3 linked regions of the Methanocaldococcus jannaschii DSM 2661 genome follow. The protein of the gene in region 2 binds, or shares a complex with, the protein of the main gene of each other region. Each region holds a gene or a part of one and is shown on either strand. Other genes may lie near its edges. The genes, in order: rpl7ae, rpl12p and MJ_RS06415.

What was found.
Region 1: rpl12p (region 2) and rpl7ae share a complex: the UniProt entries of both Methanocaldococcus jannaschii proteins name them as parts of the 50S ribosomal subunit.
Region 3: rpl12p (region 2) and MJ_RS06415 share a complex: the UniProt entries of both Methanocaldococcus jannaschii proteins name them as parts of the 50S ribosomal subunit.

Annotation. Positions count from the first base shown.
Region 1 is NC_000909.1:1,145,572-1,148,500, forward strand. Bases 1-2,766 are described here. They hold rpl7ae (50S ribosomal protein L7Ae), read right to left. Parts: upstream 1,678-2,766; coding sequence 1,324-1,677; downstream 1-1,323. Other genes in these bases: MJ_RS06410 (DNA cytosine methyltransferase), read right to left, coding at 1-627; MJ_RS06415 (50S ribosomal protein L24e), read right to left, coding at 706-918; MJ_RS06420 (30S ribosomal protein S28e), read right to left, coding at 976-1,203; hisG (ATP phosphoribosyltransferase), read right to left, coding at 1,906-2,766. In the rest of the region: more of hisG, read right to left, coding at 2,767-2,772; MJ_RS06435 (UPF0058 family protein), read right to left, coding at 2,794-2,929. UniProt on the Methanocaldococcus jannaschii protein: Multifunctional RNA-binding protein that recognizes the K-turn motif in ribosomal RNA, the RNA component of RNase P, box H/ACA, box C/D and box C'/D' sRNAs.
Region 2 is NC_000909.1:446,999-449,826, reverse strand. Bases 88-2,752 are described here. They hold rpl12p (50S ribosomal protein P1), read left to right. Parts: upstream 88-1,098; coding sequence 1,099-1,407; downstream 1,408-2,752. Other genes in these bases: MJ_RS02665 (DUF2334 domain-containing protein), read right to left, coding at 2,708-2,752; hisH (imidazole glycerol phosphate synthase subunit HisH), read left to right, coding at 2,117-2,707; MJ_RS02675 (TATA-box-binding protein), read left to right, coding at 1,559-2,101; MJ_RS02685 (50S ribosomal protein L10), read left to right, coding at 88-972. Outside these bases: more of MJ_RS02685, read left to right, coding at 1-87; more of MJ_RS02665, read right to left, coding at 2,753-2,828. UniProt on the Methanocaldococcus jannaschii protein: Forms part of the ribosomal stalk, playing a central role in the interaction of the ribosome with GTP-bound translation factors.
Region 3 is NC_000909.1:1,144,721-1,147,633, reverse strand. The notes cover bases 1-2,750. They hold MJ_RS06415 (50S ribosomal protein L24e), read left to right. Parts: upstream 1-1,144; coding sequence 1,145-1,357; downstream 1,358-2,750. Other genes in these bases: MJ_RS06405 (RecB-family nuclease), read left to right, coding at 2,578-2,750; MJ_RS06410 (DNA cytosine methyltransferase), read left to right, coding at 1,436-2,527; MJ_RS06420 (30S ribosomal protein S28e), read left to right, coding at 860-1,087; rpl7ae (50S ribosomal protein L7Ae), read left to right, coding at 386-739; hisG (ATP phosphoribosyltransferase), read left to right, coding at 1-157. In the rest of the region: more of MJ_RS06405, read left to right, coding at 2,751-2,913. UniProt on the Methanocaldococcus jannaschii protein: Binds to the 23S rRNA.

The sequences.
Region 1 (2,929 bases), 700 kb from region 2 along the record:
GTAATCTTCAGCTCTTAAAGTGTTGAAATAAACGTCCTCATAACCAATTTCTCTAAACTCTTTTATTATTGCCCCTCTAACTTCTTTAATACCAGGAACATTTTCCATAACAAATATTTTTGGTTGTAAATCTCCAACAATCCTTATATATTCTAAAACTAATCTTCCAGTTTCGTCTTTATACAATCTATCATAAGGATTTTTCTCTCTCTTTGGATTAGCTCCTGTATAACCTTCACAGGGAGGACCGCCAATAATAACATCTACTTTTTTATTTTTGATGAACTTTTCTATCTCAATTGCATGAATTTCTCTAATATCATCATTAATAACAACAGGACTTAATTTTTTGGTTTTTTCATTTAGTGTTCCCAGTCTTTTTAGCCACTTTATATCTTCCTCTTCAAAAGGAAATTTGAATGGGTAGATTCCAACATAGCCCTTTAATTCTTTCAATTTGAATTCTCCAGGTCTTATTTTTTCATATATTTGACCATTAAAATTTAATGCATAAGAAAAAGCGGCATCTTCATTTAACTCTATAGCTACCAATGGCTCAAAACCCTCTTCCACGAACCCTCTTGAAAATCCCCCACATCCACAAAATAAATCAATAAATTTCAACATTATCACCAAAATAAAAGGTTATTTAAAAAATAAAATAAATTTAAAAATTTAAATTAAATACCAAAAAAGCCAAATAACTTATTGTGATTCTTGAGCTTTCTTTAACTCTGCCTTCATATCTTGATAGACTTTAGTCCATTTTAATTTTCTTGGATTTCTTCCCATTCTGTAGCTTTTCTCACATTTGGATGAGCAGAAATATAATACAGTCCCATCTTTTTCTACGACCATTTTTCCTTTTCCTGGCTCAATTTCATAACCACAAAAGCTGCATGTTCTCCATTCTGGCATAGCTATCCCCCTTTAATAGTGTTTCAGTGATTTTAAAATAATTTAAGATTAAATTATTTATCTTCTTCTGTCTAATGGTCTTGCTTCTCTCTCTGTTTCTCTTAACATAATAATGTCTCCAACTTTAACTGGACCTTTAACGTTTCTAACTAAAACTCTTCCAGTATCTTTTCCACCTAAGATTTTACATCTAACTTGTATAATTCCTCCAGTAACCCCTGTTCTACCAATGACTTCAATAACTTCAGCAGCTACTGCTTCCTTATAAACAAATTCATCTTCCATCCTCATCACCTAATATTAATGAAGGTTTAAAATTTATAAAAAAGTTAGTAGTAGTGTTTCATAATTTATATAATAATAACTATATACTATTGATTGATGGTTAAATAGCGTTCTAATAATTTACTGCTTCAAAACATTTACCTTTTCAATTAATACCTTTAACTCTTCAGCATCTCCTTCGTTGATGATAGCAACTGATGATGCAGCAACTTCCAATCCAGCAGCCTTACCTAAATCCTGCTTTGAAGCTACGTAAGCGTAAGGAATTCCTTTCTCTTCACATAAGTATGGGAGGTGAGCAACAACTTCTTCTGGTTTAACATCTTCAGCAATGATAACTAATTTTGCGATACCTCTTTCAACTGCCTTTGTAACTTCGTTAGCTCCTTTTTTGATTTTTTGTGCTTTTGCAACTGCATCTAATAGCTCTTTTTGAATTTCTTCTGGAACTTTAAATTTTACATAAACTGCCATGTCTTTCAACCTCCTTCATCTCTTTGCTAAAAAATGGGCAATCCGGAGGGAATTGCCCACTCCTACAGGGCTTTTGCACTTGTTGATATTTATAAGGAATTTTGCATCTATAAGGTGCATATTTTTATATAAGAAATATTTTCCTGCAAAAGCCCTGTAGTTATCATCGTGGCTTAGAATAGGTATAACAACATATTGACTTTTAGTATATAAAACTTTTGGGTAAGTTTATAAAATCCTCTCAATAGGCACCACCAATATATCTCTCGCTCCTAAAGCATGAAGCTTAGGAACTAAGGTAAATATCTCATCCTCATTAACAACGGCATGAATAGCTACCATATTATCGTCAGATAAAACCTTAGAAACTGTTGGACCAGCCATTCCTGGAATTAATTTTCTAATCTCTTCGACTTTATCCTTTGGGGCATTCATCATAATTAATCTTTTTGTTTCAGCAAATAAAACACTTTTTATGGCAATAACTATTTGATTTATTTTTTCTCTTTTCTCTTTATCTTTTAAGCTGTTTTTGTTTGCTATTAATCTTGTAGTTGATGAGACAATTTCATCTATAACTTTTAACCTATTCAACCTTAAAGTTGTTCCTGTAGATGTTAAATCACTAATTAAATCAGCTATTCCTATGAATGGAGCTATCTCTGTTGCTCCACTAAGTTCAATAATCTCAACTTTCTTATTTAATTTTTCAAAGTATTTTTTTGTTAGGTTTGGGAATTCTGTTGCTACTCTCATCCCTTCTTTTATATCGTCTATGCTGTTTATATTTGAGCTCTCTGGAGCGGCTAAAACCAGTTTTGCAAATCCAAAACCAAAATCTAATAGGAAATCAACTTTATCTTCAACATTTCTCTCTAAAACTAAATCATAGCCAGTTACTCCTATATCTGCAACACCATCAGCCACAAACTCCGGAATATCTCTTGCTCTTGCAAACATTACTTTGATGTTGTCATCTACAGTGTTAGCAAATAAACTTCTTCCCTTAACTGTAATCTTTAATCCTGCCTTCTCTAAAACTTTCATTACTGGCTCTGAAATCCTCCCTTTATTTGGTAATGCAAACATTATCATCTTCTCACGTAATTATTATATTCATGTATTTGTATTTTTTATTTTGCATCTCTTTCGTTGAATTTCTTTTTTTATTTTTTCTCCACTGACTCTAAGTAAGTTTGATACGCTTCTTGGGATTTTCCCATTATCAGATAAAATTTTTGCTATAATACTT
Region 2 (2,828 bases):
GAAGTTAAAACACTCAAGGGGCTTATTAAAAGTAAGCCTGTAGTGGCTATTGTAGATATGATGGACGTTCCTGCCCCTCAATTGCAAGAGATTAGAGATAAAATCAGGGACAAAGTTAAATTAAGAATGTCAAGAAACACCTTAATTATAAGAGCTTTAAAAGAAGCTGCTGAAGAATTAAACAATCCAAAATTAGCTGAGTTAGCAAACTACGTTGAGAGAGGGGCGGCTATATTAGTTACAGACATGAACCCATTCAAGTTATACAAATTATTAGAAGAGAACAAAAGTCCTGCTCCTGTAAGAGGAGGACAAATAGCTCCTTGTGACATTAAAGTTGAGAAAGGTTCAACTGGAATGCCTCCAGGACCTTTCTTAGGAGAGCTTAAAAGTGTTGGTATTCCAGCTGCGATAGAAAAAGGTAAAATTGCAATTAAAGAAGATAAAGTTGTTGTTAAAAAAGGAGAAGTTGTTTCACCAAAATTGGCAGCTGTCTTAGACAGATTAGGAATCAAGCCAATAAAAGTTGGTTTAAATATCTTAGCTGTTTATGAAGATGGAATTATCTACACACCAGATGTCTTAAAGGTTGATGAAGAGAAGTTATTAGCTGACATACAAGCTGCATACCAAAACGCATTTAACTTGGCATTTAACACAGCATATCCAGCAAAAGAAGTATTGCCATTCTTAATACAGAAGGCATTCATAAACGCAAGAGCTTTATCAGTAGAGACAGCATTCGTAACAAAAGAAACAGCTGGAGACATATTAGCGAAAGCTCAGGCTCAGGCATTAGCTTTAGCTTCAAAATTGCCTGACGAAGCATTGGATGAAGACATTAAAGCTAAGTTGTCCTCAGTAGAAGTTTCAGCTGCTCCAGCAGCTGAGGAAGAGAAAGAAGAAGAGAAAAAAGAGGAAGAGAAGAAAGAAGAAGATACAGGAGCGGCTGGATTAGCCCTATTGTTCTAACCGAAAAATATAAATAACTAATTATAAATAGTGAATTGCAAACTCTACTTCAAATTAATATTGTTTAGATATTACGGTTAAAACAAATAAATAAAACACAAAGGAGAACATTTGGAGGTGTAAATTATGGAATACATATATGCAGCTTTATTATTGCACAGTGCAGGAAAAGAAATCACAGAAGATGCAATTAAGGCAGTTTTATCAGCTGCTGGTGTAGAAGTTGATGATGCAAGAGTTAAAGCATTAGTTGCTGGATTGGAAGGAGTAGATATTGAAGAAGCTATTGCAAACGCTGCAATGCCTGTTGCAGCTGCTCCAGCTGCTGCAGCTCCAGCAGCTGCTGCTGAAGAGAAGAAAGAAGAAGAGAAAAAAGAAGAGAAGAAGGAAGAAGATACAGCTGCAGTTGCTGGATTGGCAGCTTTATTCGGATAAATTTTCTACTTTCTTTTTTTATTTTTAAATATTACATTTATTAAGTTAAATATACAAATTTTATGTAATATTTAAAAGTATTTATATATAAAGTATTTATATATGGGGTTTTTATATAATATCTAAGTTAGTTGTTAAATAGGTGAAAATCATGGAACCAGAAATTAAGATTGTTAATGTTGTAGTCTCAACAAAAATTGGAGACAATATTGATTTAGAAGAGGTTGCTATGATTTTAGAAAATGCTGAATATGAGCCAGAACAATTCCCAGGGTTAGTTTGTAGATTATCAGTGCCAAAAGTTGCTTTATTAATATTTAGAAGTGGAAAGGTAAATTGTACTGGAGCTAAGAGCAAAGAAGAGGCAGAAATAGCCATTAAAAAGATTATAAAAGAGTTAAAAGATGCCGGAATTGATGTTATTGAAAACCCTGAAATTAAAATCCAAAATATGGTCGCAACAGCTGATTTAGGAATTGAGCCAAATTTAGATGACATTGCCTTAATGGTTGAAGGAACTGAATATGAGCCAGAACAATTCCCAGGGTTAGTTTATAGGTTGGATGACCCGAAGGTTGTTGTTTTAATATTTGGTAGTGGTAAGGTCGTTATTACTGGTTTAAAGAGTGAGGAAGATGCCAAAAGAGCTCTAAAGAAGATTTTAGATACAATAAAAGAAGTTCAAGAACTCTAAATTTTAGGGATGAAAATGATTGGAATAATTGATTACAACGCAGGGAATTTGAGAAGTATTCAAAAGGCAGTTGAACTCTATGATAAGGTAATAATAACAAACAACAGTGAGGAGTTATTGGCTTGTGATAAGATAATTCTACCAGGTGTAGGAAATTTTGGTAGTGCAATGGAAAATTTAGCTCCATTAAAAGAGACAATATACAAAATTGTTGATGATAGAGTTCCATTCTTAGGAATATGTTTAGGAATGCAGATTTTATTTGAAGAGAGCGAAGAGAAAAGAGGAATCAAAGGTTTAGGGATAATAAAAGGCAATGTAATCAAGTTTAAGGATGTTGAAAAACTTCCACATATGGGCTGGAATAGTGTAAAAATAGTTAAAGATTGCCCACTGTTTGAAGGAATAAAAAACAATAGTTACTTTTACTTTGTTCATTCATATCATGTAAATCCAGATGAAGATTGTATAGTTGGAAAAACTGAATATGGAAGAGAGTTTCCAAGCGTTATAAACAAAGATAATGTCTTTGCCACCCAATTCCACCCAGAAAAAAGTGGAAAAATTGGTTTAAAGATTATAGAAAATTTTGTTGAGTTGTTATAATTAATTTTTTGACGTTTCATTTAAGAAATAATCTAAAAACTCTAATCCACTGCCATAATTAACTGCCTTTGGATGAATTGAGAGAAAAAACTTTCTATTTTCTTTTATACTTAATTTATAA
Region 3 (2,913 bases), 700 kb from region 2 along the record:
AATGGCTGGTCCAACAGTTTCTAAGGTTTTATCTGACGATAATATGGTAGCTATTCATGCCGTTGTTAATGAGGATGAGATATTTACCTTAGTTCCTAAGCTTCATGCTTTAGGAGCGAGAGATATATTGGTGGTGCCTATTGAGAGGATTTTATAAACTTACCCAAAAGTTTTATATACTAAAAGTCAATATGTTGTTATACCTATTCTAAGCCACGATGATAACTACAGGGCTTTTGCAGGAAAATATTTCTTATATAAAAATATGCACCTTATAGATGCAAAATTCCTTATAAATATCAACAAGTGCAAAAGCCCTGTAGGAGTGGGCAATTCCCTCCGGATTGCCCATTTTTTAGCAAAGAGATGAAGGAGGTTGAAAGACATGGCAGTTTATGTAAAATTTAAAGTTCCAGAAGAAATTCAAAAAGAGCTATTAGATGCAGTTGCAAAAGCACAAAAAATCAAAAAAGGAGCTAACGAAGTTACAAAGGCAGTTGAAAGAGGTATCGCAAAATTAGTTATCATTGCTGAAGATGTTAAACCAGAAGAAGTTGTTGCTCACCTCCCATACTTATGTGAAGAGAAAGGAATTCCTTACGCTTACGTAGCTTCAAAGCAGGATTTAGGTAAGGCTGCTGGATTGGAAGTTGCTGCATCATCAGTTGCTATCATCAACGAAGGAGATGCTGAAGAGTTAAAGGTATTAATTGAAAAGGTAAATGTTTTGAAGCAGTAAATTATTAGAACGCTATTTAACCATCAATCAATAGTATATAGTTATTATTATATAAATTATGAAACACTACTACTAACTTTTTTATAAATTTTAAACCTTCATTAATATTAGGTGATGAGGATGGAAGATGAATTTGTTTATAAGGAAGCAGTAGCTGCTGAAGTTATTGAAGTCATTGGTAGAACAGGGGTTACTGGAGGAATTATACAAGTTAGATGTAAAATCTTAGGTGGAAAAGATACTGGAAGAGTTTTAGTTAGAAACGTTAAAGGTCCAGTTAAAGTTGGAGACATTATTATGTTAAGAGAAACAGAGAGAGAAGCAAGACCATTAGACAGAAGAAGATAAATAATTTAATCTTAAATTATTTTAAAATCACTGAAACACTATTAAAGGGGGATAGCTATGCCAGAATGGAGAACATGCAGCTTTTGTGGTTATGAAATTGAGCCAGGAAAAGGAAAAATGGTCGTAGAAAAAGATGGGACTGTATTATATTTCTGCTCATCCAAATGTGAGAAAAGCTACAGAATGGGAAGAAATCCAAGAAAATTAAAATGGACTAAAGTCTATCAAGATATGAAGGCAGAGTTAAAGAAAGCTCAAGAATCACAATAAGTTATTTGGCTTTTTTGGTATTTAATTTAAATTTTTAAATTTATTTTATTTTTTAAATAACCTTTTATTTTGGTGATAATGTTGAAATTTATTGATTTATTTTGTGGATGTGGGGGATTTTCAAGAGGGTTCGTGGAAGAGGGTTTTGAGCCATTGGTAGCTATAGAGTTAAATGAAGATGCCGCTTTTTCTTATGCATTAAATTTTAATGGTCAAATATATGAAAAAATAAGACCTGGAGAATTCAAATTGAAAGAATTAAAGGGCTATGTTGGAATCTACCCATTCAAATTTCCTTTTGAAGAGGAAGATATAAAGTGGCTAAAAAGACTGGGAACACTAAATGAAAAAACCAAAAAATTAAGTCCTGTTGTTATTAATGATGATATTAGAGAAATTCATGCAATTGAGATAGAAAAGTTCATCAAAAATAAAAAAGTAGATGTTATTATTGGCGGTCCTCCCTGTGAAGGTTATACAGGAGCTAATCCAAAGAGAGAGAAAAATCCTTATGATAGATTGTATAAAGACGAAACTGGAAGATTAGTTTTAGAATATATAAGGATTGTTGGAGATTTACAACCAAAAATATTTGTTATGGAAAATGTTCCTGGTATTAAAGAAGTTAGAGGGGCAATAATAAAAGAGTTTAGAGAAATTGGTTATGAGGACGTTTATTTCAACACTTTAAGAGCTGAAGATTACGGAAATCCATCTGTTAGAAGAAGAGTTTTTGTTTCAAACATAGAAATTAACCCAGAAAAAACTCAGCCAAAAACTGTTATTGAGGCAATAGGAGATTTAATGTATAAAGGTAGAGATGTCCCAAATCATGAATTCGCCGCTCTACCTGCAAGGTTTAGGAAGAGAGTCCATAAATTAGGTTGGGGAGATGCATTTATCTATTTCAAAGGAGCCAATAGAAGGTTGGGGAATTATATAAGGTTGCATCCACTTAAATTAGCTGAGACAGTTATGGGTAAGAGGTTCTTTATCCACCCTTATGAAGATAGATTATTGACACCAAGAGAACAGGCAAGGTTGATGAGTTATCCTGATTACCATCTATTCGCTGGAGGTATAAGAAGCTGTTATAATCAGATTGGGGAAAGTGTTCCTGTGGCTTTAAGTAGAGCTATAGCCAGGGTGATTAAAGAAAACTTAAAATAAAAAAATGAAAAATAAATAAAAAAATACAAAAAACTAAAAAGGTGAGAAAAATGTTTATTTGTTTGCATAACACATACAGTGCTAAGCAAGTAGAAGAGTTTGGAAGAATCGCTTATGGATTTGATATCAACACAATAGTTGTAACAAAGGCAACTGCATCAGCTGCTCAGAGTGGAATTCCAACACTACATAAAATGGCATACAAATTAGGAAAGAATGTTTTATTCTTTGAAGAGTTAGATGATGCTATAGAAGTTTTAAGACCTGAGAAAGTGTTTTTAATTGGAAATAAAAGTATCTGTGATGAGAAGGTAGATTTTAATGAAGTTGGAGAAAATGATTTGGTTGTTTTCTGTGGAGCTTCAACCGGTTTCACAAAATTAGAG